Regions from separate parts of the Citrobacter sedlakii genome, predicted to be linked through region 1. Evidence: predicted binding sites of a transcription regulator. Region 1 holds the regulator's gene; each other region holds the start of a gene.
The links. Region 1 encodes PurR, which represses purine synthesis genes. Its sites were predicted from a motif close to CANGCAAACGTTTGCNTG; they were not measured.
Positions count from the first base shown of each region.

Region 1 (10,781 bases):
CCCACAGCAGTTGCGCGACGGCAAAACCCGCTAAAAACAGGCTGAGGCTGGCGCTGACCGCCGACGCGGGCGTTTGCAGGTCGGATTGAATGGCGGCGAAAGCGGGGAGATACATGTCGGTGGCCAGAAAGCCCAGTACGCTCAGTCCCGCCAGCCAGACTAAAAACCCTTTTCCAGGTTGCATCGCTGCTTGCATAGTTGTTCTCTTATTTTAATGAATAATCTTCGCGCAGAGTGTAGGGAGTGTCTTTCTCCTTGTGAAACGGTAATATTTGGTTATTGCATTCAAAAATTTTGCAGGCAGATTATGTGGTCAGAATATGCGCTGGAAGTCGTCGACGCCGTTGCGCGTAACGGCAGCTTCAGTTCAGCGGCTCAGGAATTGCACCGGGTGCCTTCTGCGGTCAGCTACACGGTACGGCAACTGGAAGAGTGGTTGGCGGTCCCACTGTTTGAACGCCGCCACCGTGACGTGGTGCTGACGCCCGCCGGGGCCTGGTTTTTAAAAGAAGGGCGTTCTGTTATCAAAAAAATGCAGGACACCCGGCAACAGTGTCAGCAAATCGCCAATGGCTGGCGCGGGCAGTTGCCTGTTGCGGTGGATAATATCGTGCGTCCGGAACGGACCCGCCAGATGGTCGTCGACTTTTACCGTCATTTTGATGATGTAGAGCTGCTGGTTTTTCAGGAAGTTTTCAACGGCGTCTGGGACGCGTTGTCCGATGGTCGGGTGGAGTTGGCCATTGGCGCGACGCGCGCTATTCCGGTGGGCGGTCGCTATGCCTTTCGCGATATGGGAATGTTGAGCTGGAGTTGCGTGGTGGCGCGTTCCCATCCGCTGGCGAGCATAATGGGGCCGTTGAGCGACGACACGTTGCGAAACTGGCCGTCGCTGGTGCTGGAGGATACCTCCCGAAACCTGCCCAAACGCGTCACATGGTTACTGGATAATCAACGCCGTATGGTCGTGCCGGACTGGGACTCTTCCGCAACCTGTATCAGCGCTGGATTGTGTATTGGCATGGTGCCGACGCATTTTGCCAAACCTCGTCTTAACACGGGGCAGTGGGTTGCGCTGGAGCTGGAAAATCCTTTCCCGGATGCCGCCTGCTGTCTTACCTGGCAACAAAACGATACCTCGCCGGCGCTGGCGTGGCTGCTGGAGTATCTGGGAGACAGTGAAACACTGAACAGAGAGTGGCTGCGGGAGCCTGATGAGACTCCCGCAGGCGCGACTTAACGGCGGTAGTCGCGGAACGGGCCGTCCGCAACAGAGCGACGTTCAATCAGTCGCGGGTGGACTTCGATCGACTGGGACTCCTCGCGCTTATTGACGATACGGTCTAACAGCATATTAAACGCCGTTTCACCCAGAGAATCCTTCGGCTGATGAATAGTGGTTAACGCTGGCGTAAAGAAGCGCGCGTTTCGCACGTTGTCATAACCGATCAGCGAGACATCCTGCGGGACGCGCAGACCCATTTCATCGGCAGCACAGAGCGCGCCCATCGCCATGATGTCGCCGCCGCAGAATACCGCTGTCGGACGGTGTGACTGCGACAGGATTTGCTGCATTGCGCGGTAGCCGGACTCCGGCTCAAAATCGCCCTGCACAATCCAGTTTTCCGGCACGTTGATCAGCGCTTCTTCCATCGCTTTCATAAAGCCAGCCAGACGGCCTGCGCCGGTGTTCCGCTCCAACGGACCGGGAATCACGCCGATTTCACGATGTCCGCGCTCCACCAGGTATCGGCCTGCCATATAGCCGCCTTCAAAGGCGTTATCGATCACCGTGTCCGTGAAATCGGCTTTGGCTTCGCCCCAGTCCATCACTACCATGGGAATATGACGGTATTCTTCGAGCATAGAAAGCAGAGGTTCCGGATATTCAGAACACATGACCAACAGGCCATCCACGCGTTTTTGCGCCATCATCGACAGATAGGCGCGCTGTTTTTCCAGGTTATTCCACGCGTTGCCGAGGATGAGGGTATAACCCTTCTGGAAACAGTTTTTTTCAACGGCTTCTATAATTTCGGCAAAGTAGGCGGCTTCGCTGCTGGTCGCCAACAGGCCGATGGACTTGGTATGGTTGACCTTCAGGCTTCGGGCGACGGCGCTGGGGGAATAGTGCAATTCTTTGATTGCCGCCCACACCGCGTTACGCGTTTCTTCTGCAACAAAACGCGTTTTGTTAATAACGTGTGATACGGTTGTAGTGGAAACGTTTGCTCGTTTCGCTACATCTTTAATTGTTGCCATTACATCTCACTCCAGACCCAACCTGAACAGTAAAATACGCTAAGTAAACGTTTGCCTTTACACACCCTGATCGCAACATCAGGGTTGCGGCACGCCGGGAAAACGACACGGAACGTCAGGAAGGGGTCAATGGCCGGTACGCTAAACAAGTAAGCGTCGAATTTTGGCTGATCTTAACGAAAAGGGGAAGTGTTAAAAACAGATATCACCCTAAATCGTGGGAGATTTTTGCTTTCAAGTGTGTAAAAATGCGCTATATCACTTTTTGTGTGGGAATAAAAAGGAGAAAAGTTGATGAGCACCGATCTGAAATTTTCATTAGTGACCACGTTTATTGTTCTGGCTCTGATCGTGGCAGGTGGTTTAACCGCAGCACTGCACTGATTTACCGCTGAGGGAGTGTCGCTCCCTCACATTCCCTTCGCCAATTGTTATCAAAAATGCAAAAGTCTTTTGTAAATTTGTTAACTTCTCTTTTTTTGTGATTGATGTCATGCTTTTGGCTTTTCTTGTCCACCGCGTTTAAGCGCGAACAGGCGGAGTCATTACCGTATGAAAATAAATTACCCTTTACTGGCGTTGGCCATAGGCGCGTTCGGGATCGGCACCACTGAATTTTCTCCCATGGGATTATTGCCGGTCATCGCTCGCGGCGTTGATGTGACGATTCCCGCCGCAGGAATGCTGATCAGCGCTTATGCCATTGGGGTGATGGTCGGCGCGCCATTAATGACGCTACTGCTTTCACATCGCGGACGTCGCAATGCGTTGATCTTTCTGATGGCCATTTTCACCGTGGGCAATGTGCTTTCCGCTATCTCTCCTGATTACACCACCCTGATGCTGTCTCGCGTTCTGACCAGTCTGAACCACGGCGCCTTTTTTGGGCTGGGCTCCGTCGTGGCGGCAAGCGTGGTGCCAAAGCATAAGCAGGCCAGCGCGGTGGCAACAATGTTTATGGGACTGACAATCGCCAACATCGGCGGTGTTCCGGCTGCCACCTGGCTCGGTGAAACTATCGGCTGGCGAATGTCGTTTATGGCGACCGCTGGGCTGGGCGTTATCGCGATGGCGAGCCTGTTCTTCTCCTTGCCGAAGGGCAGCGCTGGAACGCGTCCGGAGGTAAAAAAGGAGCTGGCGGTGCTGATGCGTCCGCAGGTGTTGATGGCGTTATTAACCACTGTTCTGGGGGCTGGGGCGATGTTTACGCTGTATACCTACATCGCGCCCGTATTGCACAGCATTACGCATGCCTCGCCAGCGTTTGTCACCGGTATGCTGGTGCTGATTGGCGTTGGGTTTTCCATCGGTAATTATTTTGGCGGAAAACTGGCTGACCGTTCGGTGAATGGCACCCTGAAAGGTTTTCTGTTGCTTCTGATGGTGATTATGCTGGCGATCCCCTTTCTGGCACAAAATGCGCTGGGGGCAGCGATCGCTATGGTGGTCTGGGGAGCGGCGACCTTCGCGGTGGTGCCTCCACTGCAAATGCGAGTGATGCGTGTGGCGCACGAGGCGCCGGGCCTTTCTTCGTCAGTGAATATTGGCGCTTTCAACCTGGGTAATGCGCTGGGCGCTGCCGCGGGCGGGGCGGTCATTTCCGGCGGTCTGGGCTACGCTTTTGTTCCGGTTATGGGGGCGATCGTGGCGGGGCTGGCGCTACTGCTGGTGTTTATTTCCGCCAGAAAACAGCCGCAGACAGAGTGCGTCGCCAGCTAAAACGGCAAACTCTTTAATGCCCGACGCACGAATGTGCTGTCGGGCATTTTTCAGTTATGCGGCAAAGTTTTTCGCCACAAACGCCCAGTTAACCAGCGCCCAGAAGTTTTCCAGATAACCCGGACGCGCGTTACGATAGTCAATGTAATAGGCGTGTTCCCATACGTCGACGGTCATTAACGGCGTGGCGTCTGTGGTGAGCGGCGTCCCCGCGTTAGACGTGGACACGATAGCCAGCTTGCCGTCTTTGTCTTTAACCAGCCAGGTCCAGCCGGAGCCGAAGTTCTTGATCGCGGCATCGGTAAACTGGGCCTTGAAGTCGGCGAAGCTGCCAAACGCGGCGGCGATAGCGTCAGCCAGTTCACCCGTGGGTTCCCCACCGGCATTCGGCGCCAGGCAATTCCAGTAGAAGGTGTGGTTCCAGACCTGAGCGGCGTTGTTAAACACGCCCCCCTCAGAGCTCCGCACAATCTCTTCCAGCGATTTGCCTTCAAATGCGGTGCCTTTGATCAGGTTATTCAGGTTTGTCACATAGGTCTGATGGTGTTTGCCATAGTGGTATTCCAGCGTTTCAGCGGAAATATGCGGCGCAAGCGCATCTTTGGCATACGGTAATGCAGGTAATTCGAACGACATTGCTTCTCTCCTTATTATTAATATTGATTCGCACAATAACCTTATTGTACGTAAGGATAGGGTAGCAAATTGAAAGGTGTGGCAAAAGAAGAACTTACCCTGTTGTGTAACAACAGGGTAAAGTTTTAGCGAATGGTTTTCGGCGTCATCACCCGGCGGGCGCCGACATAATGGCGCTGCCAGTAGTCTTCGCTAAGAGAGGTGATTTGGATTTCCTGACCGCTGCGTGGCGACTGAATAAATTTGCCGTTACCGACGTAGACGCCAACGTGATCGGCTGTGCCGCGACCCTGGGTACGGAAGAACACCAGATCGCCATTTTTCAGCTCACCCCGTTCGATCGGCGCCGCATCACGCAGGTGATACATCTCGTTTGCCGTGCGGGGTATGCGGAATTTAACCAAATCCTTATAGGCGTAATAGACCAGACCGCTACAGTCGAAGCCAGTACGCGGCGATGTACCGCCCCAGCGGTAGGGTTTACCAATCTGGCTCATCAGTTTATTCATTGCTGTACTGGTGGCTTTTTGGACTTTTAACTTATGCGCGTCCGCAAGGGTGCTGGCCGCTGCGCTTTTCACCTTCACGCAGTGTGGCTTGCGGCCTTTTCGTGGCGTGCATTTTTCCGTCCAGCTCACGACGGCTGTCTTCGAAACGCCAGATTTTGTGCGGCGACTGGTCGTTCGGGAGGTTTTGCTGGAGGGGGTTACACGTTTTTTGCTGGCCGATGCCGTTTTCACTGCGTTTTTAGCGGTTGTTTTTTTTGCGGTGCGTTGGGAATTTTTCGTGGTCTTTTTCGCTGTTGCGGTGTTTTTTTTCTTGTCTGCGGTTTTCTTGCTGTGAGAAATGTCAGACGTTGTCCTGGCCTGCCGGGAAGCCTGGGCCACGGACATAAAGGAAATCGTTGTAAATAGTAAAGCACAGAGCGTGATGGAGAGTCGGTTAATCCGCGCCACTGAGCATTCCTCGGTTAAGGCAGGCGCAATCATGCCTGCATGTGATTTACAAAACCTGATGATTCTAATCTATAGAATTGAAGAAAGTTAATAGCTTTTATTGTTAAAAAAAGTTTTCCGCGCATAAGTGCCAAAAAAAGCAGCAACCAAAGGTAAATTTGCTTATTCAATAGACAATTGGGTGAAAAGGGCGGCCTGAACAGTGATTTGCAATGCAACTTAAGGCTTCAGACGATAAAATAGTAAAGCGTAATGAAAATGTTATTTTCCGATGTCGGCCTGAGCCGTTACAATGTCAGACGACTGCCGTAAAAGAAGTTAAGGAAGCAAGACAATGAGCACCACTATCGAAAAAATTCAGCGCCAGATCGCTGAAAACCCAATCCTGCTGTATATGAAAGGTTCGCCAAAACTGCCAAGCTGCGGGTTCTCTGCCCAGGCTGTGCAGGCGCTTTCTGCCTGTGGTGAGCGTTTTGCTTATGTCGATATTTTGCAGAACCCGGATATCCGCGCCGAACTGCCGAAGTATGCTAACTGGCCAACCTTCCCGCAGTTGTGGGTTGATGGCGAACTGGTTGGCGGCTGCGACATCCTGATCGAAATGTATCAGCGTGGCGAATTGCAGCAACTGATCAAAGAGACCGCGGCGAAGTACAAGTCTGAAGAATCAGATACCGAGTAAGGTGACGCCTGCGGGATTGAGGTGACAGGCTGGAGAAGTCGCCAACGCGCGGCCATCCGGCACTCACTAAAAAAGCGACCGAAAGGTCGCTTTTTTACGTACGGCGTTAAGCCTCGGGCATGGCCAGCGGCCAGCCGCCCAGTCGTTTCCAGCGGTTGACGATTTCACAAAACAGCACTGCCGTACGTTCCGTGTCGTAAAGCGCCGAATGAGCCTGCGTGCCGTCAAACTCCATACCTGCCGCCAGACAGGCTTTCGACAGAACCGTTTGGCCTAGCGCCAGTCCGCTGAGGGCGGCAGTGTCGAAAGTGACAAACGGATGAAAAGGGTTGCGCTTTAGCGAGGCGCGCTCGGCCGCCGCCATCATAAAGCTGTGATCGAACGTAGCGTTATGCGCCACCATGATCGCGCGGTTACAGCCGCTGTCTTTAATTCCTTTCCGCACCATTTTAAAAATGGCGTGCAGGGCGTCATATTCACTCACCGCGCCACGCAGCGGGTTGCTGGGGTCGATGCCGTTAAACGCCAGCGCTTCGGGCTGCAAATTCGCGCCTTCGAACGGTTCGACATGGAAATGCAGCGTAGTGTCCGGCATCAGCCAGCCCTGTTCATCCATTTTCAACGTGATGGCGGCAATTTCAAGCAGCGCATCGGTTCTGGCATTAAACCCGGCCGTTTCAACATCAATGACGACAGGGTAAAAACCGCGAAAACGGTCGCACAGACCGGTAAGTTGAGCGTTATCGGACATCGGGGTCTCTTAAATACAGAAAAAATGCAGCGCGTAGTATGCCAAAAAAAGGCGTTCATTGCAGTAAAACTGCGGGCGCAGAGAAACCGCGCCCGGAAGGGATTAATTACCCAGACCGCGACCGGCGTCTTTTTCTTCGATCAGTTCGATTTTGTAACCGTCCGGATCTTCAACAAACGCAATCACGGTGGTGCCGCCTTTTACCGGACCCGCTTCACGCGTGACATTACCGCCGTTCTGGCGAATCCGCTCGCAGGCTTCCGCTGCGTTATCAACGCTCAGCGCAATGTGACCATAGGCAGTCCCCAGTTCATAGCGATCGACACCCCAGTTATACGTCAGTTCGATCACCGCTTCGTCACTCTCTTCACCGTAGCCGACAAATGCCAGAGAATATTTGTACTCCGGGTTTTCGCTGGTACGCAGCAGTTTCATGCCTAAAACGTTAGTGTAAAAGTCGATAGAACGCTGCAAATCGCCGACGCGCAGCATGGTATGAAGTAAACGCATTGTTTATCCCCTTAAAAATGGTCAATACATTCAAAATGTTGTTTTAGTATAGCGGCGTTTTCGCGCCGCTATCAATGGAGGAATGCCGCAGGCGGGATCACAGCGTCGGGTAATCGGTATAACCTTCCGCGCCGCCACCGTAGAAACTCTCGCTGCGCTGCGGGTTTAGCTCGGCTTTACGTTGCAGTCGGGTGACCAGATCCGGGTTGGCAATGTAATCGCGACCGAACGCAACCGCGTCGATCAGGCCTTTTTCAATGAGGGTTTCCGCTTTTTCACGGGTGTATGCGCCAGCGCCAACGATGGGCCCCTGGAAACGCGCGCGTACTTTTTCGCGGAAGGCTTCAGTATAAGACGCGCCGCCTGCCCAGTCCGGCTCGGACATATGCAGATAAGCGATGCCACGTTTACCCAGTTCTTCGATCAGATACAGCGCATCTGCTTCTTCGTTGGGGCCATTGTCCACGTTCTGGAAAGTACCGATAGGGGAGATGCGAATACCAATACGGTCAGCGCCCCATTCCTGAATCCCCGCATCCACTACCTCAAGAACCAGACGCGCGCGATTTTCAACGCTGCCGCCGTACTGGTCGGTACGGTGGTTAGAGGAAGGTGAAAGGAACTGATGCAGCAGATATCCGTGGGCGGAGTGCAACTCAACGAGATCGAAACCGGCTTCGCGGGCATTGGCGATGGCCTGGCGGAAATCATTCACGATACCCGGGATTTCATGGGTTTCCAGCGCGCGCGGCATGGAGGTGTCAACGCGGATCGCATTGCCGTTTTCGTCACGTAGAGAGGTGCGCGTCCCGGCGCTGAGCGCGGAAGCGGAAACCGGCGGCTGCCCTCCTGGTTGCAGGCTGGCATGGGAAATGCGCCCGGTGTGCCACAGCTGTACGGCAATATGCCCGTTTTCTGCATGAACGCCGGCAGTAATTTTTTTCCACGCGGCAATCTGCTCGTCGCTGTGCAGACCCGGCGCGCCCGCATAGCCTTTCGCCTGGGCGGAAATTTGCGTCGCTTCGCTGATGATGAGACCGGCGCTGGCGCGCTGGCGGTAATATTCTGCCATTAACGGAGTCGGGATGTCGCCAGGCTCAATGCTGCGCAGACGCGTCAGCGGGGCCATGAATACACGGTTAGCTGCGGTGATCGCACCCACCTTCAGTGGGGTAAACAGTTTTTCAGAGGACATAATGGCTCCAGTGATGAATAGACCGGTCGTCTAGTGATTGAGTAAATAAAAACGCCTGTTAACCCTCAGGCGTTGTAATGATACGTCGCACATGCGCCAGCGCGTTTTCGAGCGGCATGGCGCTGCGCGAAATCTTGGCCTGTAAATTCGCGCCCAACCAGAGCGCGTAAAGGATTTGCGCCTGCTGTAACGGCTCGCCGGGAAATGTCAGACAACGGCTTTCGCGACCCTTTTCCAGCGCATGGGCAAGAATGGCGATAATATTGCTCGCGCCTTTGTCCATCGCGGAACGCATGTCTTCAGACAGATCGCACACCTCAGCGGACAGTTTTACCGTCAGACAACCACTGATGGTTCCCTGCTGACGAAACTGATTCAGCGTTTCCTGATAGTAAGCCAGAATGCGGTCACGGTAATTTCCGGCGCCCGTAGTAAAGTGCTCCGTTAATCGCTGATGATAAGCGGCAAAATGGCGCTCCAGCATCGCGACGCCAAAAGCTTCCTTGGAGCGAAAATAGTGGTAAAACGAGCCCTTTGGCACTTCGGCGGTCTTCAACAGTTCGCTAAGGCCCATCCCGGTAAATCCGCGCTGCATGCACAGACGCTCGCCGGTGGCCAGTAAGTGTTCGCGGGTATCGCATTCAGTATGCTTGTTCATAGGGCAGAGTGTAATAGACCAGTCGGTCTAATGCAAGCCGGGTTGCCAGATAGCAGGTTTCCGTCTTCAATAGTGTGTACAGGCGAAAGATGAGGAGGGGATGTGGCAGAGCAGTTAGAATTTTTTCCCGTCCAGAGTCCGTGTCGCGGCATCTGTCAGTCCGACGAGAGGGGATTTTGTCGCGGCTGTTTTCGCAGCCGTGACGAACGCTTCAACTGGCAGAAAATGAGTGACGCCCAGAAGCAGGACGTGCTGAGGCTGTGCCGCCAGCGCCTGCTGCGTAAATTGCGCGCAAACAAACCCGCAGAGCCTGAAGAACCGCAACAGCCTTCACTCTTTTAACCGACGAATTGTATATACTCGGAACACTTTATTTCACGAGGAAGCAGTTATGGTTCAGCGTACGACAATTGCGCCGCAAGGCCCGACCTTTTCCCGCTTTGTGATGGGCTACTGGCGACTGATGGACTGGAACATGTCCCCCCAGGAGCGAGTAAGCTTTATCGAGCAGCACCTGGAACTGGGTATCACCACCGTCGACCACGCGGATATTTATGGCGGCTACCAGTGCGAGGCGGCCTTTGGTGACGCGCTGAAGCTGGCGCCGCATCTGCGCGAGCAAATGGAGATTGTCACAAAATGCGGTATCGCCACCACCGCGCGGGCAGAAAACGCCCTCGGTCACTACATCACCGATCGTGACCATATCGTGAAGAGTGCCGAGCAGTCGCTGGTCAATCTGGCCACCGATCGTCTGGATCTGCTGCTGATTCATCGTCCCGATCCGCTGATGGACGCCGACGAGGTGGCAGAAGCCTTCCAGCATCTGCACCAGAGCGGAAAAGTACGTCACTTTGGCGTGTCAAACTTTACTCCCGCGCTGTTTACGCTGCTGCAGTCCCGTTTACCGTTCACGCTGGCAACGAATCAGGTGGAGATTTCTCCGGTGCATCAGCCGCTGCTGCTGGATGGCACGCTCGATCAACTTCAGCAACTGCGTATTCGTCCGATGGCATGGTCGTGCCTCGGCGGCGGTCGTTTATTTAACGACGATGCGTTTCAGCCGCTACGTAATGAGCTGGCGGTAGTGGCGGAGGAGCTAAACGCAGAGACGATTGAGCAGGTCGTGTACGCCTGGGTGCTTCGTTTGCCATCGCAGCCGCTGCCGATTATCGGTTCCGGCAAAATTGAGCGCGTCAGGGCCGCCGTGGGATCGGCGTCGCTGAACATGAGCCGTCAGCAATGGTTCCGTATTCGTAAAGCCGCGCTCGGGTATGACGTGCCGTAATCGCTAAATATTGGATTTTCCGTTCAAAATTGCGTCTCTGGTTTACACTTAAGCCAAATGCACCCAAAACGGAGGTCCTATGAAACGATTAAGTCTGGCCGTGTTAACCCTGTTAGCCTGTACC
Region 1 is NZ_CP071070.1:2,475,625-2,486,405, reverse strand. It holds gene punC (purine nucleoside transporter PunC) at 1-184, opposite strand, end outside; gene punR (DNA-binding transcriptional activator PunR) at 308-1,240, shown strand; gene purR (HTH-type transcriptional repressor PurR) at 1,237-2,262, opposite strand; gene cydH (cytochrome bd-I oxidase subunit CydH) at 2,557-2,646, shown strand; gene JY391_RS11850 (MFS transporter) at 2,815-3,981, shown strand; gene sodB (superoxide dismutase [Fe]) at 4,036-4,617, opposite strand; gene JY391_RS11840 (C40 family peptidase) at 4,743-5,573, opposite strand; gene grxD (monothiol glutaredoxin 4) at 5,908-6,255, shown strand; gene rnt (ribonuclease T) at 6,362-7,006, opposite strand; gene gloA (lactoylglutathione lyase) at 7,109-7,516, opposite strand; gene JY391_RS11820 (alkene reductase) at 7,614-8,711, opposite strand; gene JY391_RS11815 (TetR/AcrR family transcriptional regulator) at 8,770-9,369, opposite strand; gene JY391_RS11810 (DUF1289 domain-containing protein) at 9,472-9,711, shown strand; gene JY391_RS11805 (aldo/keto reductase) at 9,761-10,657, shown strand; gene sodC (superoxide dismutase [Cu-Zn] SodC) at 10,737-10,781, shown strand, end outside.

Region 2 (10,781 bases), 1.9 Mb from region 1:
TGGACTCGGCGAAAGGCCGCCAGATTGAAATTGAAGCCTCAGGCCCGCAGGAAGTCGAGGCGCTGGCGGCGGTGATCGCCTTGTTCAATTCAGGATTCGACGAAGACTAAGTCTCCGGTTGACCGCAATTAAGATCTTCACAGAAAACGCCGCCCGGCGTTTTTTTATTCTCACGCTCTCCGTTTGTACATTTTGTGCGCTTTTTTCTCTAAGAATAACCTTAAGAAAACCTTAAGGCCGCTCGTTTAGGTTTCATTTACTTTGGTTGTCCATACTGGATTATTGTCAGTAAATATTTCCAGGATACCCTCATGATTCGTCTATCCGATCAGACACCCCTGGGCACCGGACGACATCGTAAATGTTATGCGCATCCGGATGATGCCCGGCGCTGTATCAAGATTGTCTATAACGGCGGCCACGGCGGCGATAAAGAGACACAGCGCGAACTGAAATACTACGCGCGTCTCTCTCGCTATTTGCAGGACTGGAGCGGGATCCCGCGCTATTACGGCACGGTGGAGACCGACTGCGGTACAGGATATGTATACGATGTGATTGCCGATTACGATGGCAAACCGTCTGTGACGCTCACTGAATTTGCTAAACAGTGTCGTTACGAGGATGACGTTGCCGTTTTGCGTCAATTACTGAAGAAGCTGAAGCGCTATCTGCGTGACAACCATATCGTGACCATGACGCTGAAGCCGCAGAATATCCTCTGCCATCGCATCAGTGAATCCGAGGTGGTGCCCGTCGTGTGCGATAATATTGGTGAAGGAACGCTGATCCCGCTGGCCAGCTGGTCGAAATGGTTTTGCCAGCGCAAGCAGGAACGTTTGTGGCAGCGGTTTATTGCCCAACCGGCATTGGCATTGGCGCTGGAAAGAAGCGCGGCGCCAAAAGAGTCCGCAGGTCTGGCGCTCTCTTCCCGCGAGGCTTAAAACGTTTAATATAACGCGTTGCGGGTCATAAACGACTCGCCACCCAACTGCCGCATCTGACGCAGTATCCATGCCTGACGGCTACGGACATACCCGGACGGCGCGGCGGCATTATAGCGCAGCGGATTAGGCAACACAGCCGCGAGCAGCGCCGCTTCCGACTGCGTCAACCGGCTGGCGGGCTTGCCGAAATAGCGCTGTGCCGCGGCCTCCACGCCAAAAATTCCCTCGCCGAATTCGGCGATATTCAGATACACCGTCAGGATCCGCTTCTTACTCCAGACGGTCTCGACACCCAGCGTCAGACCCGCCTCCAGACCTTTACGCAGCCAGCTTCGCCCGTCCCATAAAAAGAGATTCTTGACCGTTTGCTGTGACAGCGTAGAGGCGCCGCGTATGCGGTTCTCGTTGCGCTCATTGTGCGACAGCGCTTTTTCAATCGCGGCGACGTCAAACCCCCAGTGCGCCGGGAAGTGCTGATCTTCAGCGGCAATCACCGCCAGCCCCATCCAGGGGGAGATTTCATTCATATTCACCCAGTCGGAATGGGCGACATAGCCGAAATCCCCCTGTAGCCACGCGCTAATCTGGCGCTCCGCCATAACCGCGGAAAACGGCACCCGCGCCACGCTGAACAGCGCAATGCCGCCGCCCCAGAACACCGCGAGCACCAGAATAATGCGCAGAACCAGACGCCGCAGAAACGCGGTGATGCCTTTTTTCATTCCGTCAGAACCAGCACGCGCGACACCAGTTTTTCAATGCCAGACGCTGCCTCGGCGATATTCTGCGCCAGCATATACGCCGGTGTAGTGACAATTTTATGATCTTCATCGACGACAATATCATCAACCGGGCATGGCACATGCTCTGCGCCCATATCTTCCAGTACTTCTGCGGTATCAATGTCGGTACCAATGGTCAACCGCAGCGGGAAGCCGAAGATTTTCGGCAGCATCGCCGGGGCGATACACATAAAGCCGAGCGGTTTCCCCGACTGATGCATGGCGACAGCCAGCGCCGCAAGATCTGCGTCAACCTGACATTCACGGCCCTGGCTGGCGAAGGTGCTCAAATTTTTAGCCGCGCCAAAGCCGCCAGGAACGATCAGCGCATCCAGTTCAGCAGAAACGGCTTGCGAAAGCGGGCGTATCTCACCACGCGTAATGCGGGCCGCCTCGATCAGCACATTGCGGGTTTCCGCCATCGACTCTCCCGTCACATGGTTAACCACATCGGCCTGGGGCTTATCCGGCGCAAAGCAAACGGCCTGCGCGCCGCTACGGGCAATCGCCAGCAAAGTCAGCACCGCTTCATGAATTTCCGCGCCGTCATAGACGCCGCATCCGCTGAGCACTACGCCAATTTTCTTCATGCAAAATGTCCTTTTCCCTTCGTATGAAGCGCATTAATAATTGTGATTACACTGCCGCGCTTCACACATTTAACTGATTCATGTAACAAAACATTTAAGATTTGCTATCTTATCTGCGTGCGGCCTGAAAATGAGCGCTGCGCCTTTTGAGATAATGAGTATAACTTACGGCGCAGCCACGATTTCCCTGGTGTTGGCGCAGTATTCGCGCACCCCGGTCAAGCCGGGGTCATTTTTTTCCGCCGTTCGCCGCCACCCAGGCTTTCAGCACCGCCACGTCGTGCTGCCACTCCTGCTTCATCTCTTCTATCCATTCGCCGACGTTATCCTCCCAGGCCGGGAGATCCGGAGACTGGATCTGCTGCCCCAACTGTTGCAAATGACGCAGACCGACAGAGCCAGCGGCGCCTTTGATTTTATGTCCTTCTTCCACCACGCCTTTTTTGTCGCGCGCCGTCAGATTGGACTCCAGCACGCTCAAATAGCCCGGCATCATCTTTTCAAACACGGCGAGGCCATCGGTAATCAGCTTCGGTCCCACCAGCTCGATATACTGTTCCAGCATCGGAATATCTAACAGCGCTTGTGATTTACTGCTTTCTTCAGGTGTCACCGTGCTCTCCTCCTCGTTTTGCGTGTCCCAGTACTTCTTGATCATCGCGGTTAATGCCGGAACCGACAGCGGCTTGCTCAACACGTCATCCATTCCGGCATCCAGATACTCTTGTTTATCTTTCAGAACGTTCGCGGTCAGCGCCACCAGCGGCGGCAGATCTTCACGCGAATAGCGTTTGGTCAGCTCACGGGAGATATCAAGACCGGTCATGTCCGGCAGTTGGATGTCAAGCAGCACCAGGTCATACTCGCCCGGCGTGAACATCTCCAGCGCCGCTTTGCCCGTCATTGCCACGTCTACGCTGTTACCGAGTTTTTCCAGCACCGAACGCGCCACGATGACGTTGAGTTCGATATCTTCCACCAGCAGCACATGCAGCGCCGGCAGCGGCAGATCGTCCTCTTCAAACGCGTCTTCCACTTCTTCCGCGACGGCGGGCGCATGCACGGTCAGCGTAAAGGTGGAACCTTTCCCCGGCTGGCTGGACACGGTGATATCGCCGCCCATGTTCTTCGCCAGACGACGGGAAACCGCCAGACCAATCCCGGTGCCGGTGGCCGGTTTACCGCCGTGGCTGTCTTTCACCTGATAATACATGGCGAAGATTTTATCCTGCTCATCCTGCGGAATACCGATGCCGGAGTCCTGCACCTCAAAATGCAGGATATCGCCTTCGTCATAGCGAACCCGCACCGTCACCTGACCCTGCTGGGTAAATTTCACCGCGTTGCTGATCAGATTCCACAGAATCTGGCGCAGACGCGTACCGTCGGTCACCACCTTATGCGGCAGCGGCAGCGTCGGCTCCAGCACAAAACGCAGCCCTTTCTGCTGCGCCTGCAGACCGGAGAGGTTCTCCAGGTCGGCCATAAAGCTGGTGAAATCCACGGGCTGATTATCAAGCTGGACTTTTCGCCGCTCCATCTTATCCATGTCAATGATATCATTGAAAATATTTCCAAGCGTCACGGCGGAAACATGGATCGTTTTCAGGTATTTTTCCTGCTCGGCGGTCAGGTCGGTGTCGAGCAGAATGCGGCTCAGGCCGACGATGCCGTTCAGCGGCGTACGAAGCTCATGGCTAATAGTGGAGATAAAGGTGGTTTTGTCGCGGCTGGCGCGCTCAAGGGCATCCTGGTAACGCTTCCGCTCGGTAATATCACGGCCAAAGCCCATCAGACCGTGGCGTTTACCCACGCGGTCGTAGTACGGCACTTTGCGGATTTCAAAACAGGCTTTCCGTCCGTCCGGGTAGTCCAGCCACTGTTCGTAGGTCAACGACACGTTATGGCGGAACACTTTTTCATCGGTTTCAATGACTTTTTCTGCCGCTTCCGGCGAATAAACATCAGCAGGCTTTAAGTGCACCAATTGCTTTTCACTTTTGCCGGTCAGCAATTCCATCGCCCGGTTACAGCCGGAAAATTCTTTATCTTCGTTGCGATAAAAAACCAGGTCCGGAGATGCATCAAGGAATGACCGCAGAAAAGAAGACTGTTGCTCAAGCTGAATTTGCGCTTCCTCGCGCTCTTTGATCTCCACTTTCAGCTGTTCAAAGGTCGACTGACGTTCAGCTTCCGCCTTTTCGCGATCGGCGATCTCCTGATTCAACTGCGCGATATTATCTTTTAACTGAACGTTGAGCTTAAGGTCGCGCTCGCGCATCTCCTCCAGCTTTTGCACCAGCCGGGAAAGCCGCTGGCGTGACTCCTCCAGTTGCTCGACCACCACCGACAGAAAATAGACGGCCCAGGGAGTGATTAATAAACCAAAGAAGATGGAGCGGATGACGTCAATCTGTTCGACCCGGCCATGCAGCACCATAGTGACCGCCATCTGCACGACAATTGCCAGCACAACGAGCGCTAACGCCAAAAGCAGCGAAAAGCGCACCAGACCCAATTTCATCATTAGATCAACATAGTACTGCGCCAGCATACGAATTTGCTTCATCAGGAATTTCCTTTACGACAACCTGGCACAATAATACTCAATTCTGGGCGTGACGTTGAAGAATGTGCAAGAAATGCGAGCGCCCGTCATAGATCAGGCGTCGGGCGAAATCCAGGGGCGTCCAAGCGCCGACCCCTGAACGCCGTGTTCGTTAAGATAGCGATCCAACTCGACCATTCCGGTCCAGCGATTTTCACACCACAGCGGCGCCAACAGCGTCGGACGACGGGCGCTGGCGGAGATACGATGGTAAATCACTTCCGGCGGCGTATGGCGGATCATCTCTCCTGCCGTCAAGGTATAATCGTCCAGCGCAATGCCGGTCAGCCGCCCCGCTTCCCAGGCCTTCGCCATAATGCTGCCCGTGACAATATGCAGCGGGTGCAGCTTAATGCCATCCACCCCCGTCTCCACCACCCGCGCCAGCGTTTGCAGGCATTCACGCTGGCCTTCGCCCGGCAAGCCGACGATAAGATGCGCGCACACCTTCAGTCCGCGCTCGCGCGCCAGCCGGGTGGTGCGCTGGTAGCAGGCGAAATCGTGACCCCGATTAATACGATGCAGGGTTTTATCATGCGCGGTCTGTAACCCAAGCTCCAGCCACACTTCGTAGCCCTGGTCTTTATACTCACAGAGCAGATCGAGCACCGCATCCGGCACGCAGTCGGGACGCGTGCCGACGCACAGGCCGACCATGTTGGCCTGGCTTATCGCCTGCTGATACATCGCGCGCAACACCTGCACTTCGGCGAAGGTGCTGGTATAAGCCTGGAAATAAGCCAGATAGCGTTTGGCGCGATTGACCCGATGCGCCTGATGGGCAAGCTGTTCGGCGATCGATCGATGCTGCTGGGCTTCATCGGCAAAAGAGGCGACGTTACAGAAAGTGCAGCCGCCACGACCGATGGTGCCGTCACGGTTAGGGCAGCTAAACCCGCCGTGCAGCGTCAGTTTATGAACCTTTTGTCCATAACGACGCGAAAGATCCCCACCAAACATATTGACTAATTTCTGTAACTGCATAATCTGATAGACCGCCTCTTAAAAAGAGGCCAAAGCCTGCCATTTTTAGCCCCGTTCGGCGATGACCTGGATCAATCGCCACGGCGGGCTTTTATCAATTGCATATCCAGTCAAAATAAACGCTATTTCATTCATAAGCTGTTCAATTATTTTTCCTTATCTCCTTCCATTTTTTTTATCTTCTGACGCCGATTGCGCAAAAACAGTATGATGAATTGCCTTCACAGTGACAACCAGCACAAAACACTGCATCTCACGGGGAATCAAGCTGAGATAAGGGTTCACAGAGGGATATGACAGTGAGACAGATCACACTCCGCATCCCGTCTCTCCCACGTTAAAGCAATGTAAAAATGTCAGTAATTCCAGTAATTTCATTCAGATACATGCTGCGTAGCACATTTTGGCATAAATAAGCTTGCCATTTGACCTGTGTGTAGATTCCCGATAAGTTGGAAATCCGCTGGAAGCTTTCTGGATGAGCGCTGCGCTCATCATATTTATGCAGTAATTGAGATTCCCTCTGACAGCAAGTCCTCAAACTTGTTTGACCTACGCGAAAAGGATAAAGAGGGCGAATGCGAGGTAAGCGTAAGATGCGCAAACCCCGTCGCCATGCTCTTGGTGTGCCCGCGCGCAAACGGTGTCGGAAGGGGATCCCGCAGAGCCTGGGGAGGTTCACTGATATGTTGTACGATAAATCCCTTGAGAAGGATAACTGTGGTTTTGGCCTGATCGCCCACATAGAAGGCGAACCTAGCCACAAGGTAGTGCGTACCGCAATCCACGCACTGGCCCGAATGCAGCACCGTGGCGCGATCCTCGCCGATGGTAAAACCGGCGACGGTTGCGGCTTGCTATTACAAAAACCGGACCGCTTTTTTCGTATCGTTGCCGAAGAGCGCGGCTGGCGCTTAGCCAAAAACTACGCCGTCGGGATGATCTTTTTAAATAAAGATCCGGATCTGGCCGCCGCCTCTCGCCGTATTGTTGAAGAAGAGCTGCAGCAGGAAACCCTGTCAATTGTCGGCTGGCGTGATGTGCCAACCAACGAAGGCGTTCTCGGTGAAATTGCCCTCTCCTCTCTGCCGCGCATTGAGCAAATTTTTGTCAACGCCCCTGCAGGCTGGCGTCCGCGCGATATGGAACGCCGCCTGTTCATCGCCCGCCGCCGCATTGAAAAGCGTTTGCAGGACGACAAAGACTTCTACGTCTGTAGCCTGTCGAACCTGGTCAACATCTATAAAGGTCTGTGTATGCCGGCGGATCTGCCGCGCTTCTACCTGGACCTGGCGGATTTGCGTCTGGAGTCGGCCATCTGCCTGTTCCATCAGCGCTTCTCCACCAACACCGTACCGCGCTGGCCGCTGGCGCAGCCGTTCCGCTATCTGGCGCATAACGGCGAGATCAACACCATCACCGGTAACCGTCAGTGGGCGCGCGCCCGTACCTATAAATTCCAGACGCCGCTGATCCCGGACCTGCACGACGCCGCGCCGTTTGTTAACGAAACCGGCTCCGACTCCAGCTCCATGGATAACATGCTGGAGCTGCTGCTGGCCGGCGGGATGGATATCGTTCGCGCGATGCGCCTGCTGGTGCCGCCAGCCTGGCAGAACAACCCCGATATGGACCCCGAGCTGCGCGCCTTCTTCGACTTTAACTCCATGCACATGGAGCCCTGGGACGGCCCGGCGGGGATCGTCATGTCCGACGGTCGCTTCGCTGCCTGTAACCTCGATCGTAATGGTCTGCGTCCGGCGCGCTACGTCATCACCAAAGACAAACTGATCACCTGCGCCTCGGAAGTCGGCATCTGGGATTACCAGCCTGACGAAGTGGTGGAAAAAGGCCGCGTTGGGCCTGGCGAACTGATGGTAATCGACACCCGCGGCGGCCGTATTCTGCATTCCGCCGAAACCGACGACGATCTGAAAAGCCGCCACCCGTATAAAGAGTGGATGGAGAAAAACGTTCGCCGCCTGGTACCGTTTGAAGAGCTGGCTGACGATCAGGTGGGAAGCCGCGAACTGGACGACGACGCGCTCGCCAGCTACCAGAAACAATTTAACTACAGCGCGGAAGAGGTGGACTCCGTCATCCGTGTGCTGGGCGAAAACGGCCAGGAAGCGGTCGGCTCTATGGGTGATGACACCCCGTTTGCCGTGCTCTCCAGCCAGCCGCGCATTATTTACGACTACTTCCGCCAACAGTTTGCGCAGGTAACCAACCCGCCAATCGATCCGCTGCGCGAAGCTCACGTCATGTCGCTGGCCACCAGCATTGGTCGCGAAATGAACGTCTTCTGCGAAGCGGAAGGCCAGGCGCATCGTCTGAGCTTTAAATCGCCGATCCTGTTGTACTCTGACTTTAAACAGTTGACGACGATGAAAGAGGAACATTATCGCGCCGACTGGCTTGATATCACCTTCGACGCCACGCAGACCACGCTGGAAGAGACCGTGAAAACGCTCTGCGACACCGCCGAACAGATGGTGCGTAATGGTACCGTCCTGCTGGTGCTTTCCGACCGCAACATTGGCAAGAACCGCCTGCCGGTGCCCGCGCCGATGGCCGTGGGCGCGGTACAGACGCGTCTGGTGGAACAAAGCCTGCGCTGCGACGCGAACATCATCGTTGAAACCGCCAGCGCCCGTGACCCGCATCATTTTGCGGTGCTGCTCGGCTTCGGCGCGACCGCCATCTATCCCTATCTGGCATACGAAACGCTGGGCCGTCTGATCGACACCCAGGCGATTGCCAAAGACTACCGCACCGTGATGCTGAACTACCGTAACGGCATCAACAAAGGGCTGTACAAGATCATGTCCAAAATGGGCATATCAACCATCGCCTCTTACCGCTGCTCGAAGCTGTTTGAAGCGGTCGGCCTGCATGACGACGTGGTGAACCTGTGCTTCCAGGGCGTGGTGAGTCGCATCGGCGGGGCGGGCTTCGCCGACTTCCAGCAGGATCTGCTGAATCTCTCCAAACGCGCCTGGCTGGCGCGCAAACCAATCGCCCAGGGCGGCCTGCTGAAGTATGTGCACGGCGGCGAATACCACGCCTATAACCCGGACGTGGTGCGTACCCTGCAACAGGCGGTACAAAGCGGCGAGTACAGCGACTATCAGGAATACGCGAAGCTGGTCAACGAACGTCCCGCCACGACGCTGCGCGATCTGCTGGCTATCACTCCGGGTGACGACGCCGTGAGTATTGACGACGTTGAACCGGCCAGCGAACTGTTCAAGCGTTTCGACACGGCGGCAATGTCCATCGGCGCGCTGAGTCCCGAAGCCCACGAAGCGCTGGCGGAAGCCATGAACAGCCTCGGCGGGAACTCCAACTCCGGCGAAGGCGGTGAAGACCCGGCGCGCTACGGCACCAATAAAGTGTCGCGTATCAAGCAGGTGGCATCCGGTCGCTTTGGCGTAACGCCAGCGTATCTGGTCAATGCCGATGTTATCCAGATCAAGGTCGCGCAGGGCGCGAAGCCGGGCGAAGGCGGCCAGTTGCCGGGTGATAAAGTCACCCCATACATCGCCAAACTGCGCTACTCGGTACCGGGCGTGACGCTGATCTCCCCGCCGCCGCACCACGATATTTACTCTATCGAGGATTTAGCGCAGCTGATTTTCGACCTGAAGCAGGTTAACCCGAAAGCGATGATCTCCGTGAAGCTGGTTTCCGAGCCGGGCGTCGGCACCATTGCGACCGGCGTGGCGAAAGCCTATGCCGATCTGATCACCATCGCTGGCTACGACGGTGGTACTGGCGCCAGCCCGCTCTCCTCGGTGAAATACGCGGGCTGTCCGTGGGAGCTGGGTCTGGTGGAAACCCAGCAGGCGCTGGTGGCAAACGGTCTGCGTCATAAGATCCGCTTGCAGGTGGACGGTGGCCTGAAAACCGGCGTTGATATTATCAAAGCCGCGATTCTGGGCGCGGAAAGCTTCGGCTTCGGTACCGGCCCGATGGTGGCGTTGGGCTGTAAATACCTGCGTATTTGTCACCTGAATAACTGCGCGACGGGCGTCGCAACGCAGGATGACAAACTGCGTAAGAACCACTATCACGGACTGCCGTTCAAAGTGACCAACTACTTTGAGTTTATCGCCCGTGAAACCCGCGAGCTGATGGCGCAGTTGGGCGTCACCCGCCTGGTGGATCTGATTGGCCGTACCGACCTGCTGAAAGAGCTGGAAGGCTTTACCGCCAAACAGCAGAAACTGGCCCTGTCCCGTCTGCTGGAAACCGCCGAGCCTCATCCAGGCAAAGCGCTGTACTGCACGGAAAACAACCCGCCGTTCGATAACGGCGTGCTGAACGCGCAATTGTTACAACAGGCGAAACCGTACGTTGACGAACGTCAGAGCAAAACCTTCTGGTTTGACATTCGCAATACCGACCGTTCCGTTGGCGCGTCGCTGTCGGGCTATATCGCCCAGACGCATGGCGATCAGGGGCTGGCGTCTGATCCGATCAAAGCGCACTTTAACGGCACCGCGGGCCAGAGCTTCGGCGTCTGGAACGCCGGCGGCGTTGAGTTATACCTGACCGGCGATGCTAACGACTATGTCGGTAAAGGCATGGCGGGGGGGCTGCTGGCGGTACGTCCACCGGTCGGTTCAGCTTTCCGCAGTCATGAGGCGAGCATTATTGGTAACACCTGCCTGTACGGCGCGACCGGCGGTCGCCTGTACGCCGCAGGCCGCGCAGGTGAACGTTTTGCGGTGCGTAACTCCGGGGCAATCACCGTCGTGGAAGGCATTGGCGACAACGGCTGCGAATACATGACCGGCGGTATTGTCTGCATTCTCGGCAAAACCGGCGTGAACTTCGGCGCAGGCATGACGGGCGGTTTTGCTTA
Region 2 is NZ_CP071070.1:565,270-576,050, reverse strand. It holds gene npr (PTS phosphocarrier protein NPr) at 1-110, shown strand, start outside; gene yrbL (PhoP regulatory network protein YrbL) at 312-944, shown strand; gene mtgA (monofunctional biosynthetic peptidoglycan transglycosylase) at 950-1,669, opposite strand; gene elbB (isoprenoid biosynthesis glyoxalase ElbB) at 1,666-2,319, opposite strand; gene arcB (aerobic respiration two-component sensor histidine kinase ArcB) at 2,549-4,888, opposite strand; gene mnmL (tRNA modification radical SAM protein MnmL/YtqA) at 4,982-5,911, opposite strand; gene gltB (glutamate synthase large subunit) at 6,598-10,781, shown strand, end outside.
Region 2: the regulator PurR is predicted to act here: its motif matches at 6,545-6,562, upstream of gltB (glutamate synthase large subunit).

Region 3 (10,781 bases), 1.3 Mb from region 1:
CTCGCTGGCGATAACCTTTGGCAACTTCTCAATCGCGGTCGCCGTATCAAATAACCAGACTTTAGTGTCCTGAACCGCGCCTTTCATGACTGATGAGAGCAGAGGATCGGCCGCAACGGCGTCGTCGATCGCGACAATGCCGTCACAGGGCAGCTCTCTGGCCCAACGTGTCACGAGCTGCCCATGGATAACGCGGTCATCAATACGTACAAAAGAAATACTCATGGTGGTTTCCTTTAAAAATCATCTGACTGAACGGTTAAAACCGGGGCGGCTTTAATCAACGTCGGTACGGTTAACGCCAGCAGCTCGGCTGCGGCGGCATGCACGTCCGTTAAGTGGCAGATCTCTTCGCTTTGCAGCAGCATGGGAAAATTAACGCCTGCGACAACGGCGACAGGTGGTAAGGTCCGGGCAGAGAATGCATGCTGGCAGGCGACATTCCAGGGCGTGCCGCTTTGCATATCGCACAGTACCAGCACGCCATCCGCGTTTTGCCCGGCATCGGCCAGGGCTTTCGCAAAGCTCTCTTTAAATCCTTCAATCCCGGCCTGGTCGGTCAGCGTAACGGTGTGGACGTGCGGTAATTCGCCGTAAACCATACGGCCACTGGCGAGGAGCGCTTCTGCCAGCGGTCCGTGAGTGGCGACAAGAATGTTGATCATACGGTTATCCTCTTACCCAGGCTTTGATGGTGGCGAATGGCCGGTCGACACTGTTGCCAGACGGCGTAATCCGGTATTCGCCTACGGCCGCCGGAATGATAAATGTCTCAGCGTAGCGAACGGTAAATGGGGCGAACGCACCGCTGGGGCTGTCGACAATCGCCTCTGCCCCTTCCACCAGATTCAGAACGTTAACGCCACCCTGGGTGTGATGGATTACCGGCGCGGTAAACCAGTGGCGACGCGTTTCGATAAACTCTCGCTCATGCATGCCGGTGCGTTCTTCTCTCCAGCCTTCCCCTTGCGCAATGGGTTCAATGCGGTTAACCAGATTGTCGTAGACCCACTGCGTATCCCGCTGCCAGTCAATAACGCGCTCGCCGTGTTCAAGATGCACAGGCCGGGGCAAACCGTCTAAACCTAAGCGTCCCCAGTCCCACAGTTTGAAGGTGAAGATATACGGCGTCGCACTGATTTCCAGCACCATGGCGCCCGCGCCGGAACAGTGAACGGTGCCTGCCGGGATGAGAAAGTGATCGTGCTGGCGGGCTGGGATCTGATTTACGAAACGCGCATCGTCGAACGTTTTTTCTCCACGTTCCGCGGCGCGCAGGTCGTCCAGCATCGCCTGCGGCTCAATGCCCGTTTGGGTGCCCAGATACACCACCGCGCCGGGCTGTGCGGCGAGAATGTAATAACTTTCATCCTGGGTATAGTGCATCCCGAACTGCTGCTGGATATATTCCGTCAGCGGGTGAACCTGAAAGCTGAGATTCTGCCCGTCGATGGTGTCGAGAAAATCAAAACGAATCGGAAATTCCGCGCCGAAGCGGGCATGGACCTTCTCACCGAGAAGGGGACGCGGGTAAAGCAAAACTAAATCCTGAGAGGGGATCTCGATCCGTACGGCGCCAAAACGCAGTAACAGGCTGTTTTCCTCGGGCACGCAATCAAAACACCACGCGTAATTGGGTGCCGCAGGATCGAGATCAAACTGCTGCTTCATCCACTGACCGCCCCAGACGCCGGGGTCAAAGAAAGGAACAACGCGAAACGGCTGGGTGGTGGTCTGCTGCAGGCCAGCGCGTAGCGCATCGCCGCTGACCATGGCAGGCGCGTTTTCAACGGTGGAATCAAGCAAAAAGTCGGCGCGCTTGAGCAGTGGCGTTTTGTGTCTGTCAAAGACACGCCATTCAATGAAAAAAGCGCGTTTGTAGCGACGGAGAATATCTTCGTCCGGATTGTCCGCCCCCCAGTTGCTCAGCCCGTGATGGCGCATACGCTGCTGGATTTCCCAGCGAGGGAGATCGGCATAGACGAGGATATCGCCGGGATGCGCCAGCGCTGCGCCGGGACCATATACGACGACTAGGCCCTCTGCTACCGAGGCGATGCGCTGGCGAATCTGATTGAGTTTGTCAGGATCAAAAAACTCAACAAGTTGATGGCAGGAAAGAACGCCGAACACCCGGTCATCGGTCAGGTTGCGGGCCAGAAGATCGTGTAATGCCTCTTTTCCGAGGCGGGCAGATTCGATATTCACCACCAACGCGGCATTTAAGGTGGCCAGAAGCCGTTGTTCCAGCTCATCTGAGCGCACGCCCGGATAGCAATCCACGACCAGCACGCGTTTTGTCAAACCTGAAACCCTGGTGTTGAGCACAGAAGCAATAGAATCCCAGCCTTGCCAGGCCTGGGTGTCATAACCCTGAACGACAACCTCAGGGAATTTATTATAGGTAGTCTGCATGTTGAGTCTCCGTAATCGCTGGATTAAGATTAATCGATTAACCTTAAATTCAAAGCGTGGTTAACGCGATTAACCCGCCATAATCAGAAACAAACCGGGATCATGCGCCGTCCGTGTGATGAGTATCACAGGCCAGAGGCGCCAGATTGGGGTTATTCGATTAACTGGCGTTTCACAAGGAGAAATCATGACAACAGTCACGTTAGCGCAGGTCGCGAAGCGCGCAGGGGTGTCGACGGCGACCGTTTCGATGGTACTGCGCAACCGGGGGCGTATATCACAGGCCACGCGTGAGCGAGTGCTGAAAGCGCTGGACGAGTCTGGCTATGTTTACAATCAAACGGCCGCGAATCTACGCAACCGGAGTAGTAACCAGGTAGGGTTGTTGCTGCATGACATCACCAACCCGTTCTACGGCGAGATGACCGCCGGGCTGAGTCATGAGATGGAACGGCATGACTTGCTGCTGTTTCTGGCGAACAGTGAAGAATCCGGCGAGCGGCAGCAAAAATTTGTGGATTCCCTGATGCGAAACAACGCCTGCGGCATGGTGCTTTGCGCAGCGCGGGAAACGCCAGTCTCGTTTTTTGCCGCGCTGAAAAGACGCAATATCCCCGCCATAATGGTGGTCCGCCCGCTCAGCGATCCTGATTTTGACTTTGTGGGCACCGATAACTTCCTCGGTACTCAGATGGCGACGACGCATTTACTCAGGTTGGGGCATAAGAATATCGCTTTTATCGGCGGTAGCCCAAGCTCTGGCAGTCGGGCGCAGCGAATGGGGGGATTCACCAGTACGTTGATGGAGTGGGGGATCTCACCGAATCCAGACTGGATCGTCGCCGCCGAAGCCAGTCAGATCGACGGCGCCAGAGTGGCGGAATCATTACTTACCCGCTATCCGCAGATCACCGCCGCTGTCTGTTATCAGGATATCGTTGCGCTAGGGGTTATGCAGGCGCTGCGTAAAATGGGACGGGAACCGGGGAACGATTTTGCGCTGGTGGGATTTGACGATATCACCGAAGCGGCGCTGGTGCAGCCCGCGTTGACAACCGTTTCGGTTGCGGCAAAAGAGATTGGTCGCAAAGCGGGTGAGCTGTTGTACAGCCGCATCCAGGGGAACGATGAACCGCCGAAACGAATCATTCTGCCGCCCGCGCTGGTGATCAGAGAGTCATGCGGTTTTCGCTGAGTATCATGCCTTTTACTGATACTCCCTCCTGTTTATCATAAAATTCTAATTATCGGCGATTTCAGATGGCGGCTTTGTCTCGGGCTGGTTAATCTGAAAACGATTTACATCATTTTAACGTAAGAGAATAACTATGCATGATGCACAGGTCCGCGTCGCGATAGCGGGCGCGGGGGGCCGTATGGGCCGCCAGCTGATTCAGGCAGCCCTTGAAATGGAAGGCGTTGCGCTTGGTGCGGCGCTGGAGCGCGAAGGATCGTCATTGCTGGGAGCCGATGCCGGTGAGCTGGCGGGCGTCGGCAAAACGGGAGTGACTGTACAATGCAGCCTCGAGGCGGTAACCGACGATTTTGATGTTTTCATCGACTTTACGCGCCCGGAAGGCACGTTGAATCATCTGGCATTTTGTCGTCAACACGGCAAAGGCATGGTCATTGGCACCACCGGTTTTGATGACGCAGGCAAACAGGCGATTCGTGAGGCGGCAGCTGACATCGGCATTGTCTTCGCGGCAAATTTCAGCGTTGGGGTAAACGTTATGCTGAAGCTGCTGGAGAAGGCGGCAAAAGTCATGGGCGATTATACCGATATCGAAATTATTGAAGCGCACCATCGCCATAAGGTTGACGCGCCGTCCGGCACCGCGCTGGCGATGGGCGAGGCAATAGCGCATGCGCTGGATAAAGATCTGAAAGCGTGCGCCGTGTACAGCCGTGAAGGTTACACCGGCGAGCGTGTGCCGGGTACCATTGGCTTTGCTACCGTGCGTGCGGGCGACATTGTTGGTGAACACACTGCGATGTTTGCCGATATTGGCGAGCGTATCGAAATTACCCATAAGGCCTCCAGCCGTATGACCTTCGCCAACGGCGCGGTAAGATCGGCGATCTGGGTCAGTACAAAGCAAAACGGCCTTTTTGATATGCGAGATGTCCTGAATTTACACAGTTTATGATGTGTTATTACCCTTCGTGATGTGGTTATTGTAATCTTAATGTGTTGATTACATAGGGCAATATTTTATTGCCCTTTTATTTTAGCGCCTTGCCGTTAAATTTTTCTTGTAATGCCTGAAATTCTACTTTTTATTATCAAATATTGTGGCTGAAATGTAAATTTTGACCAGATGGTCCACTTTTTTCAGCGCTACCGCCATTTTTTATATTCTTCTTGCTGCGCAAGCGTTTTCTCAACCAGGTTAGTTGCTCTTTTTGCCCGTTAATCCGTCCTTTTTACCTCCAGGTTGCAAAAGAATATAAAAAATACTGCCTTTAAGTTGACTTTTAGCTGCCTTATCTCCAGAATGCCGCCGTTTGCCAGAAATTCAAGGTAAGCAAATTTGCATTGATTCATCGCGTATAAATGAATTAGTATGCAAATAAAGTGAGTGAATATTCTCTGGAGGGTGTTTTGATTAAGTCAGCGCTATTGGTTCTGGAAGACGGAACCCAGTTTCACGGTCGGGCCATAGGGGCAACAGGTTCGGCGGTTGGGGAAGTCGTTTTCAATACTTCAATGACCGGTTATCAAGAAATCCTCACTGATCCTTCCTATTCCCGCCAAATCGTTACTCTTACTTATCCCCATATCGGCAATGTCGGCACCAATGCTGCTGATGAAGAATCTTCTCAGGTTCATGCGCAAGGCCTCGTCATTCGTGACCTGCCGCTGATCGCCAGCAACTTCCGCAACACCGAAGACCTCTCGTCTTACCTGAAACGCCATAACATCGTGGCGATTGCTGATATCGATACCCGTAAGCTGACGCGTCTGTTACGTGAAAAGGGCGCGCAAAACGGCTGCATCATCGCGGGCGATAATCCGGATGCGCAACTGGCGCTGGAAAAAGCGAAAGCCTTCCCGGGCCTGAACGGGATGGATTTGGCGAAAGAAGTGACCACGGCGGAAGCGTATAGCTGGACCCAGGGAAGCTGGACGCTGGCCAATGACCTGCCGGAAGCAAAACAACAAGACGAACTGCCGTTCCACGTAGTCGCCTATGACTTTGGCGCCAAGCGCAATATCCTGCGCATGCTGGTGGACAGAGGCTGCCGCCTGACGGTGGTGCCCGCGAAAACCTCAGCGGAAGATGTTCTGAAAATGAACCCGGACGGCATCTTCCTTTCAAATGGCCCTGGCGACCCGGCGCCGTGTGACTATGCTATCGACGCAATCCAGACATTCCTCGAAACCGATGTGCCGGTATTCGGTATCTGCCTCGGTCATCAGCTACTGGCGCTGGCGAGCGGCGCGAAGACCGTGAAGATGAAATTCGGTCACCACGGCGGCAACCACCCGGTAAAAGATATCGACAACAATACCGTAATGATTACGGCGCAGAATCACGGCTTTGCCGTCGATGAAGCCACGCTGCCGGCGAACCTGCGCGTGACCCATAAGTCCCTTTTCGACCATACCCTGCAAGGTATTCATCGCACCGATAAGCCAGCGTTTAGTTTCCAGGGGCACCCGGAAGCCAGCCCAGGTCCGCACGACGCCGCGCCGTTGTTCGACCACTTTATCGAGTTAATTGAGCAGTACCGTCAGTCCGCGAAATAATCAGGAGTTAAGAGAGCCATGCCAAAACGTACAGACATAAAAAGTATCCTGATTCTGGGCGCGGGTCCGATTGTTATCGGTCAGGCGTGCGAGTTTGACTACTCCGGCGCGCAGGCGTGTAAAGCCCTGCGTGAAGAGGGTTACCGCGTTATCCTGGTCAACTCTAACCCGGCGACCATCATGACCGACCCGGAAATGGCCGATGCGACTTACATCGAGCCGATTCACTGGGAAGTCGTGCGTAAAATCATCGAAAAAGAGCGTCCGGACGCGGTGCTGCCGACGATGGGCGGCCAGACGGCGCTGAACTGCGCGCTGGAGCTGGAGCGTCAGGGCGTGCTGGAAGAGTTCGGCGTGACCATGATTGGCGCAACCGCCGACGCGATCGATAAAGCCGAAGACCGTCGCCGTTTCGACATCGCGATGAAAAAAATCGGTCTCGACACCGCGCGTTCCGGTATCGCCCATAACATGGAAGAAGCGCTGGCGGTGGCCGCCGACGTCGGTTATCCGTGCATCATCCGTCCGTCCTTTACGATGGGCGGCACCGGCGGCGGTATCGCCTACAACCGCGAAGAGTTTGAAGAAATCTGTACGCGCGGTCTGGATCTTTCCCCTACCAACGAGCTGCTGATTGATGAATCGCTGATCGGCTGGAAAGAGTATGAGATGGAAGTGGTGCGTGATAAAAACGACAACTGCATCATCGTCTGCTCCATCGAAAACTTCGACGCAATGGGTATCCACACCGGCGACTCGATCACCGTTGCGCCTGCCCAGACGCTGACCGACAAAGAATACCAAATCATGCGTAACGCCTCGATGGCAGTGCTGCGTGAAATCGGCGTTGAAACCGGCGGTTCTAACGTTCAGTTTGCGGTGAACCCGAAGAATGGTCGCCTGATTGTCATTGAGATGAACCCGCGCGTGTCGCGTTCGTCGGCGCTGGCCTCTAAAGCCACCGGCTTCCCGATTGCGAAAGTGGCGGCGAAACTGGCGGTGGGCTACACCCTTGACGAACTGATGAACGACATCACCGGTGGGCGTACCCCGGCCTCGTTCGAGCCGTCTATCGACTACGTGGTGACTAAAATCCCACGCTTTAACTTTGAAAAATTTGCTGGCAGCAATGACCGCCTGACCACCCAGATGAAGTCGGTGGGCGAAGTGATGGCGATTGGCCGCACCCAGCAGGAATCGATGCAGAAAGCGCTGCGCGGGCTGGAAGTGGGCGCGACCGGCTTCGACCCGAAAGTCAGTCTCGACGATCCGGAAGCGCTGACCAAAATTCGCCGCGAGCTGAAAGACGCTGGCGCGGATCGTATCTGGTATATCGCTGACGCGTTCCGTGCGGGACTTTCCGTAGACGGCGTCTTCAACCTGACCAACATCGACCGCTGGTTCCTGGTGCAAATTGAAGAGCTGGTCCGTCTGGAAGAAAAAGTCGCGGAGCTGGGCATCAATGGCCTGACCGCCGACTTCCTGCGCCAGCTTAAGCGCAAAGGCTTCGCTGATGCGCGTCTGGCGAAACTGGCGGGCGTACGCGAAGCGGAAATCCGCAAGCTGCGCGACCAGTACGACCTGCACCCGGTCTACAAGCGCGTGGATACCTGCGCGGCGGAATTTGCCACCGACACCGCCTACATGTACTCCACCTATGAAGACGAATGTGAAGCGAACCCGTCCGTCGACCGCGACAAGATTATGGTGCTGGGCGGCGGTCCAAACCGTATCGGCCAGGGCATTGAGTTCGACTACTGCTGCGTACACGCCTCGCTGGCGCTGCGCGAAGACGGTTACGAGACCATCATGGTCAACTGTAACCCGGAAACGGTCTCCACCGACTACGACACCTCCGACCGCCTGTACTTTGAGCCGGTTACCCTGGAAGACGTGCTGGAAATCGTGCGTATCGAAAAACCGAAAGGGGTTATCGTCCAGTACGGCGGCCAGACTCCGCTGAAGCTGGCGCGCGCGCTGGAAGCTGCGGGCGTACCGGTTATCGGCACCAGCCCGGACGCCATTGACCGGGCGGAAGACCGTGAACGCTTCCAGCATGCGGTTGACCGTCTGAAGCTGAAACAGCCGGCGAACGCGACTGTCACCGCCATTGAACAAGCGGTAGAAAAAGCGAAAGAGATCGGCTATCCGCTGGTGGTGCGTCCTTCTTACGTACTTGGCGGACGGGCGATGGAAATCGTCTATGACGAAGCGGATCTGCGTCGTTACTTCCAGACCGCGGTCAGCGTCTCCAACGACGCGCCGGTGCTGCTTGACCGCTTCCTCGACGATGCGGTTGAAGTGGATGTGGATGCGATTTGCGATGGTGAAAGGGTGCTGATTGGCGGCATCATGGAGCACATCGAGCAGGCAGGCGTTCACTCCGGCGATTCCGCCTGTTCGCTGCCAGCCTACACCCTGAGCCAGGAAATACAGGACGTGATGCGCCAGCAGGTGCAGAAGCTGGCCTTCGAGTTGCAGGTTCGCGGTCTGATGAACGTCCAGTTTGCGGTGAAAGACAACGAAGTCTACCTGATTGAAGTGAACCCGCGTGCCGCGCGTACCGTACCGTTCGTCTCCAAAGCCACCGGCGTACCGCTGGCGAAAGTGGCGGCGCGCGTAATGGTGGGCAAATCGCTGGCCGAGCAGGGGGTGACAGAAGAGATTATTCCGCCTTACTACTCGGTGAAAGAGGTGGTGCTGCCGTTCAACAAATTCCCTGGCGTTGACCCGCTGTTAGGGCCGGAAATGCGCTCTACCGGAGAAGTGATGGGGGTGGGACGCACCTTTGCGGAAGCGTTCGCCAAAGCGCAATTGGGCAGTAACTCCACGATGAAAAAACAAGGCCGTGCGCTGCTCTCCGTTCGCGAAGGCGATAAAGAACGCGTGGTAGACCTTGCCGCGAAGCTGCTGAAGCAGGGCTTTGAGCTGGATGCGACTCACGGTACGGCGATCGTACTGGGTGAAGCCGGTATTAACCCGCGTCTGGTAAACAAAGTGCATGAAGGCCGTCCTCACATTCAGGACCGTATCAAGAATGGCGAGTACACCTACATCATTAACACCACCGCCGGGCGTCGCGCGATTGAAGATTCCCGCGTTATTCGCCGCAGCGCGTTGCAGTACAAGGTGCATTACGACACCACCCTGAACGGCGGTTTCGCCACCGCGATGGCGCTTAATGCTGACGCCACGGAGAAAGTGATCTCCGTACAGGAAATGCACGCGCAAATTAAAAAATAACCGACCCTGATGTTCCACGGTCTTAAAAACGGTTCCGGAAACGGAGCCGTTTTTTTATGCAATCAGTCGTTTCCTGGCGAAATATACTGCAATAGCAGAAATGTGAATGTAACAAGCAAGATTTGGATCACACTCATGACCCGGCAAGTTGCATACTATCCCTTATATCCACAATTTTAATAGGGTCTTGTCGGGAATATGATGGACAGGACGCAACACGATTTTTAATTTGTGAAATGGTGTGCTTATGTGTGAAGAGTATGTTGAAAAACCACTTTATTTGATGATTGCCGACTGGGTCATGGCGGAAAAGCGTTGGGTCAGCGCAAAAGAGATTGCAAAGCAGTTTAATATGGATCATTGCAAAGCAATTAATACCGTCTCTTATATTCTCGCGGAAGTGGGGGAAATTCATTGTGAGACTAAGACCATCCCTAACCAACTGGAAGGACGGGGCTGTCAGTGCCAGCGTCTGGTGCGGGTAACCCATATCGCGCCGCAGCTTTACGCGCGTTTGGGACAGCGCGCGCAGGAAAAGGTGGCCAGCAGAGCGCCCCGGATCCCGGCGGTTCCACCGTCAGAACTGAACCGTGAGCAGAAATGGCAGATGATGCTGTCAAAGAGTTTGCGGCGGTAAGGCGGAGATCCGCCGTATTGAATGGCGGTATAAACGACGTATCCGGCCTGGGGATGGCGAACATCGCAGGCCGGATAAATGCTGTGCCATCAGGCGTTAACGGCCTTTCCATACCGGGGCGCGTTTTTCCGCAAATGCCTGCGGCCCTTCAAGGGCATCCTCTGAATGCAGGACCGACGGATAGTGCTTCAGCACGCCGCTGCGGATAAAACGATACCCTTCCTCGACCGGCATTTCACTGGTGGTACGAGAGATCTCCTTCAGCGCGGCAATGGCCAGCGGCGCGCTGTTGACCAGTTCTTGCGCCAGTTCGCGCGCGCTGTCCATCAGTTCCTGCTGGCTGATCACGCGGTTGACGATCCCCCAGCGCAGCGCTTCCGCGGCATCCATTCGTCTGCCGGTCATTACCATTTCATTCACGATGGCCGGGGGTAACCGTTTTGGCAGACGCAACACGCCGCCGCTGTCTGGCACAATGCCCAGTTTCGCTTCCGGCAGCGCAAAGCTGGCGTTTTCGGCGCAGACGATAAAATCCGCCGCCAGCGCCAGTTCGAAACCGCCGCCAAAGGCATAGCCGTTCACAGCGGCAATCACCGGTTTATCGAGATCAAAGCATTCCGTTAGTCCGGCAAAACCTCCGGGGCCAAAGTCGGCGTCCGGCGCTTCACCTTCTGCGGCGGCTTTTAAGTCCCAGCCTGCGGAAAAGAATTTCTCCCCCGCGCCGGTGACGAT
Region 3 is NZ_CP071070.1:3,809,645-3,820,425, reverse strand. It holds gene JY391_RS18195 (PTS sugar transporter subunit IIB) at 1-225, opposite strand, end outside; gene JY391_RS18190 (PTS sugar transporter subunit IIA) at 237-665, opposite strand; gene JY391_RS18185 (class I mannose-6-phosphate isomerase) at 670-2,415, opposite strand; gene JY391_RS18180 (LacI family DNA-binding transcriptional regulator) at 2,603-3,610, shown strand; gene dapB (4-hydroxy-tetrahydrodipicolinate reductase) at 3,744-4,565, shown strand; gene carA (glutamine-hydrolyzing carbamoyl-phosphate synthase small subunit) at 5,021-6,169, shown strand; gene carB (carbamoyl-phosphate synthase large subunit) at 6,188-9,412, shown strand; gene caiF (carnitine metabolism transcriptional regulator CaiF) at 9,660-10,049, shown strand; gene caiD (crotonobetainyl-CoA hydratase) at 10,146-10,781, opposite strand, start outside.
Region 3: the regulator PurR is predicted to act here: its motif matches at 4,913-4,930, upstream of carA (glutamine-hydrolyzing carbamoyl-phosphate synthase small subunit).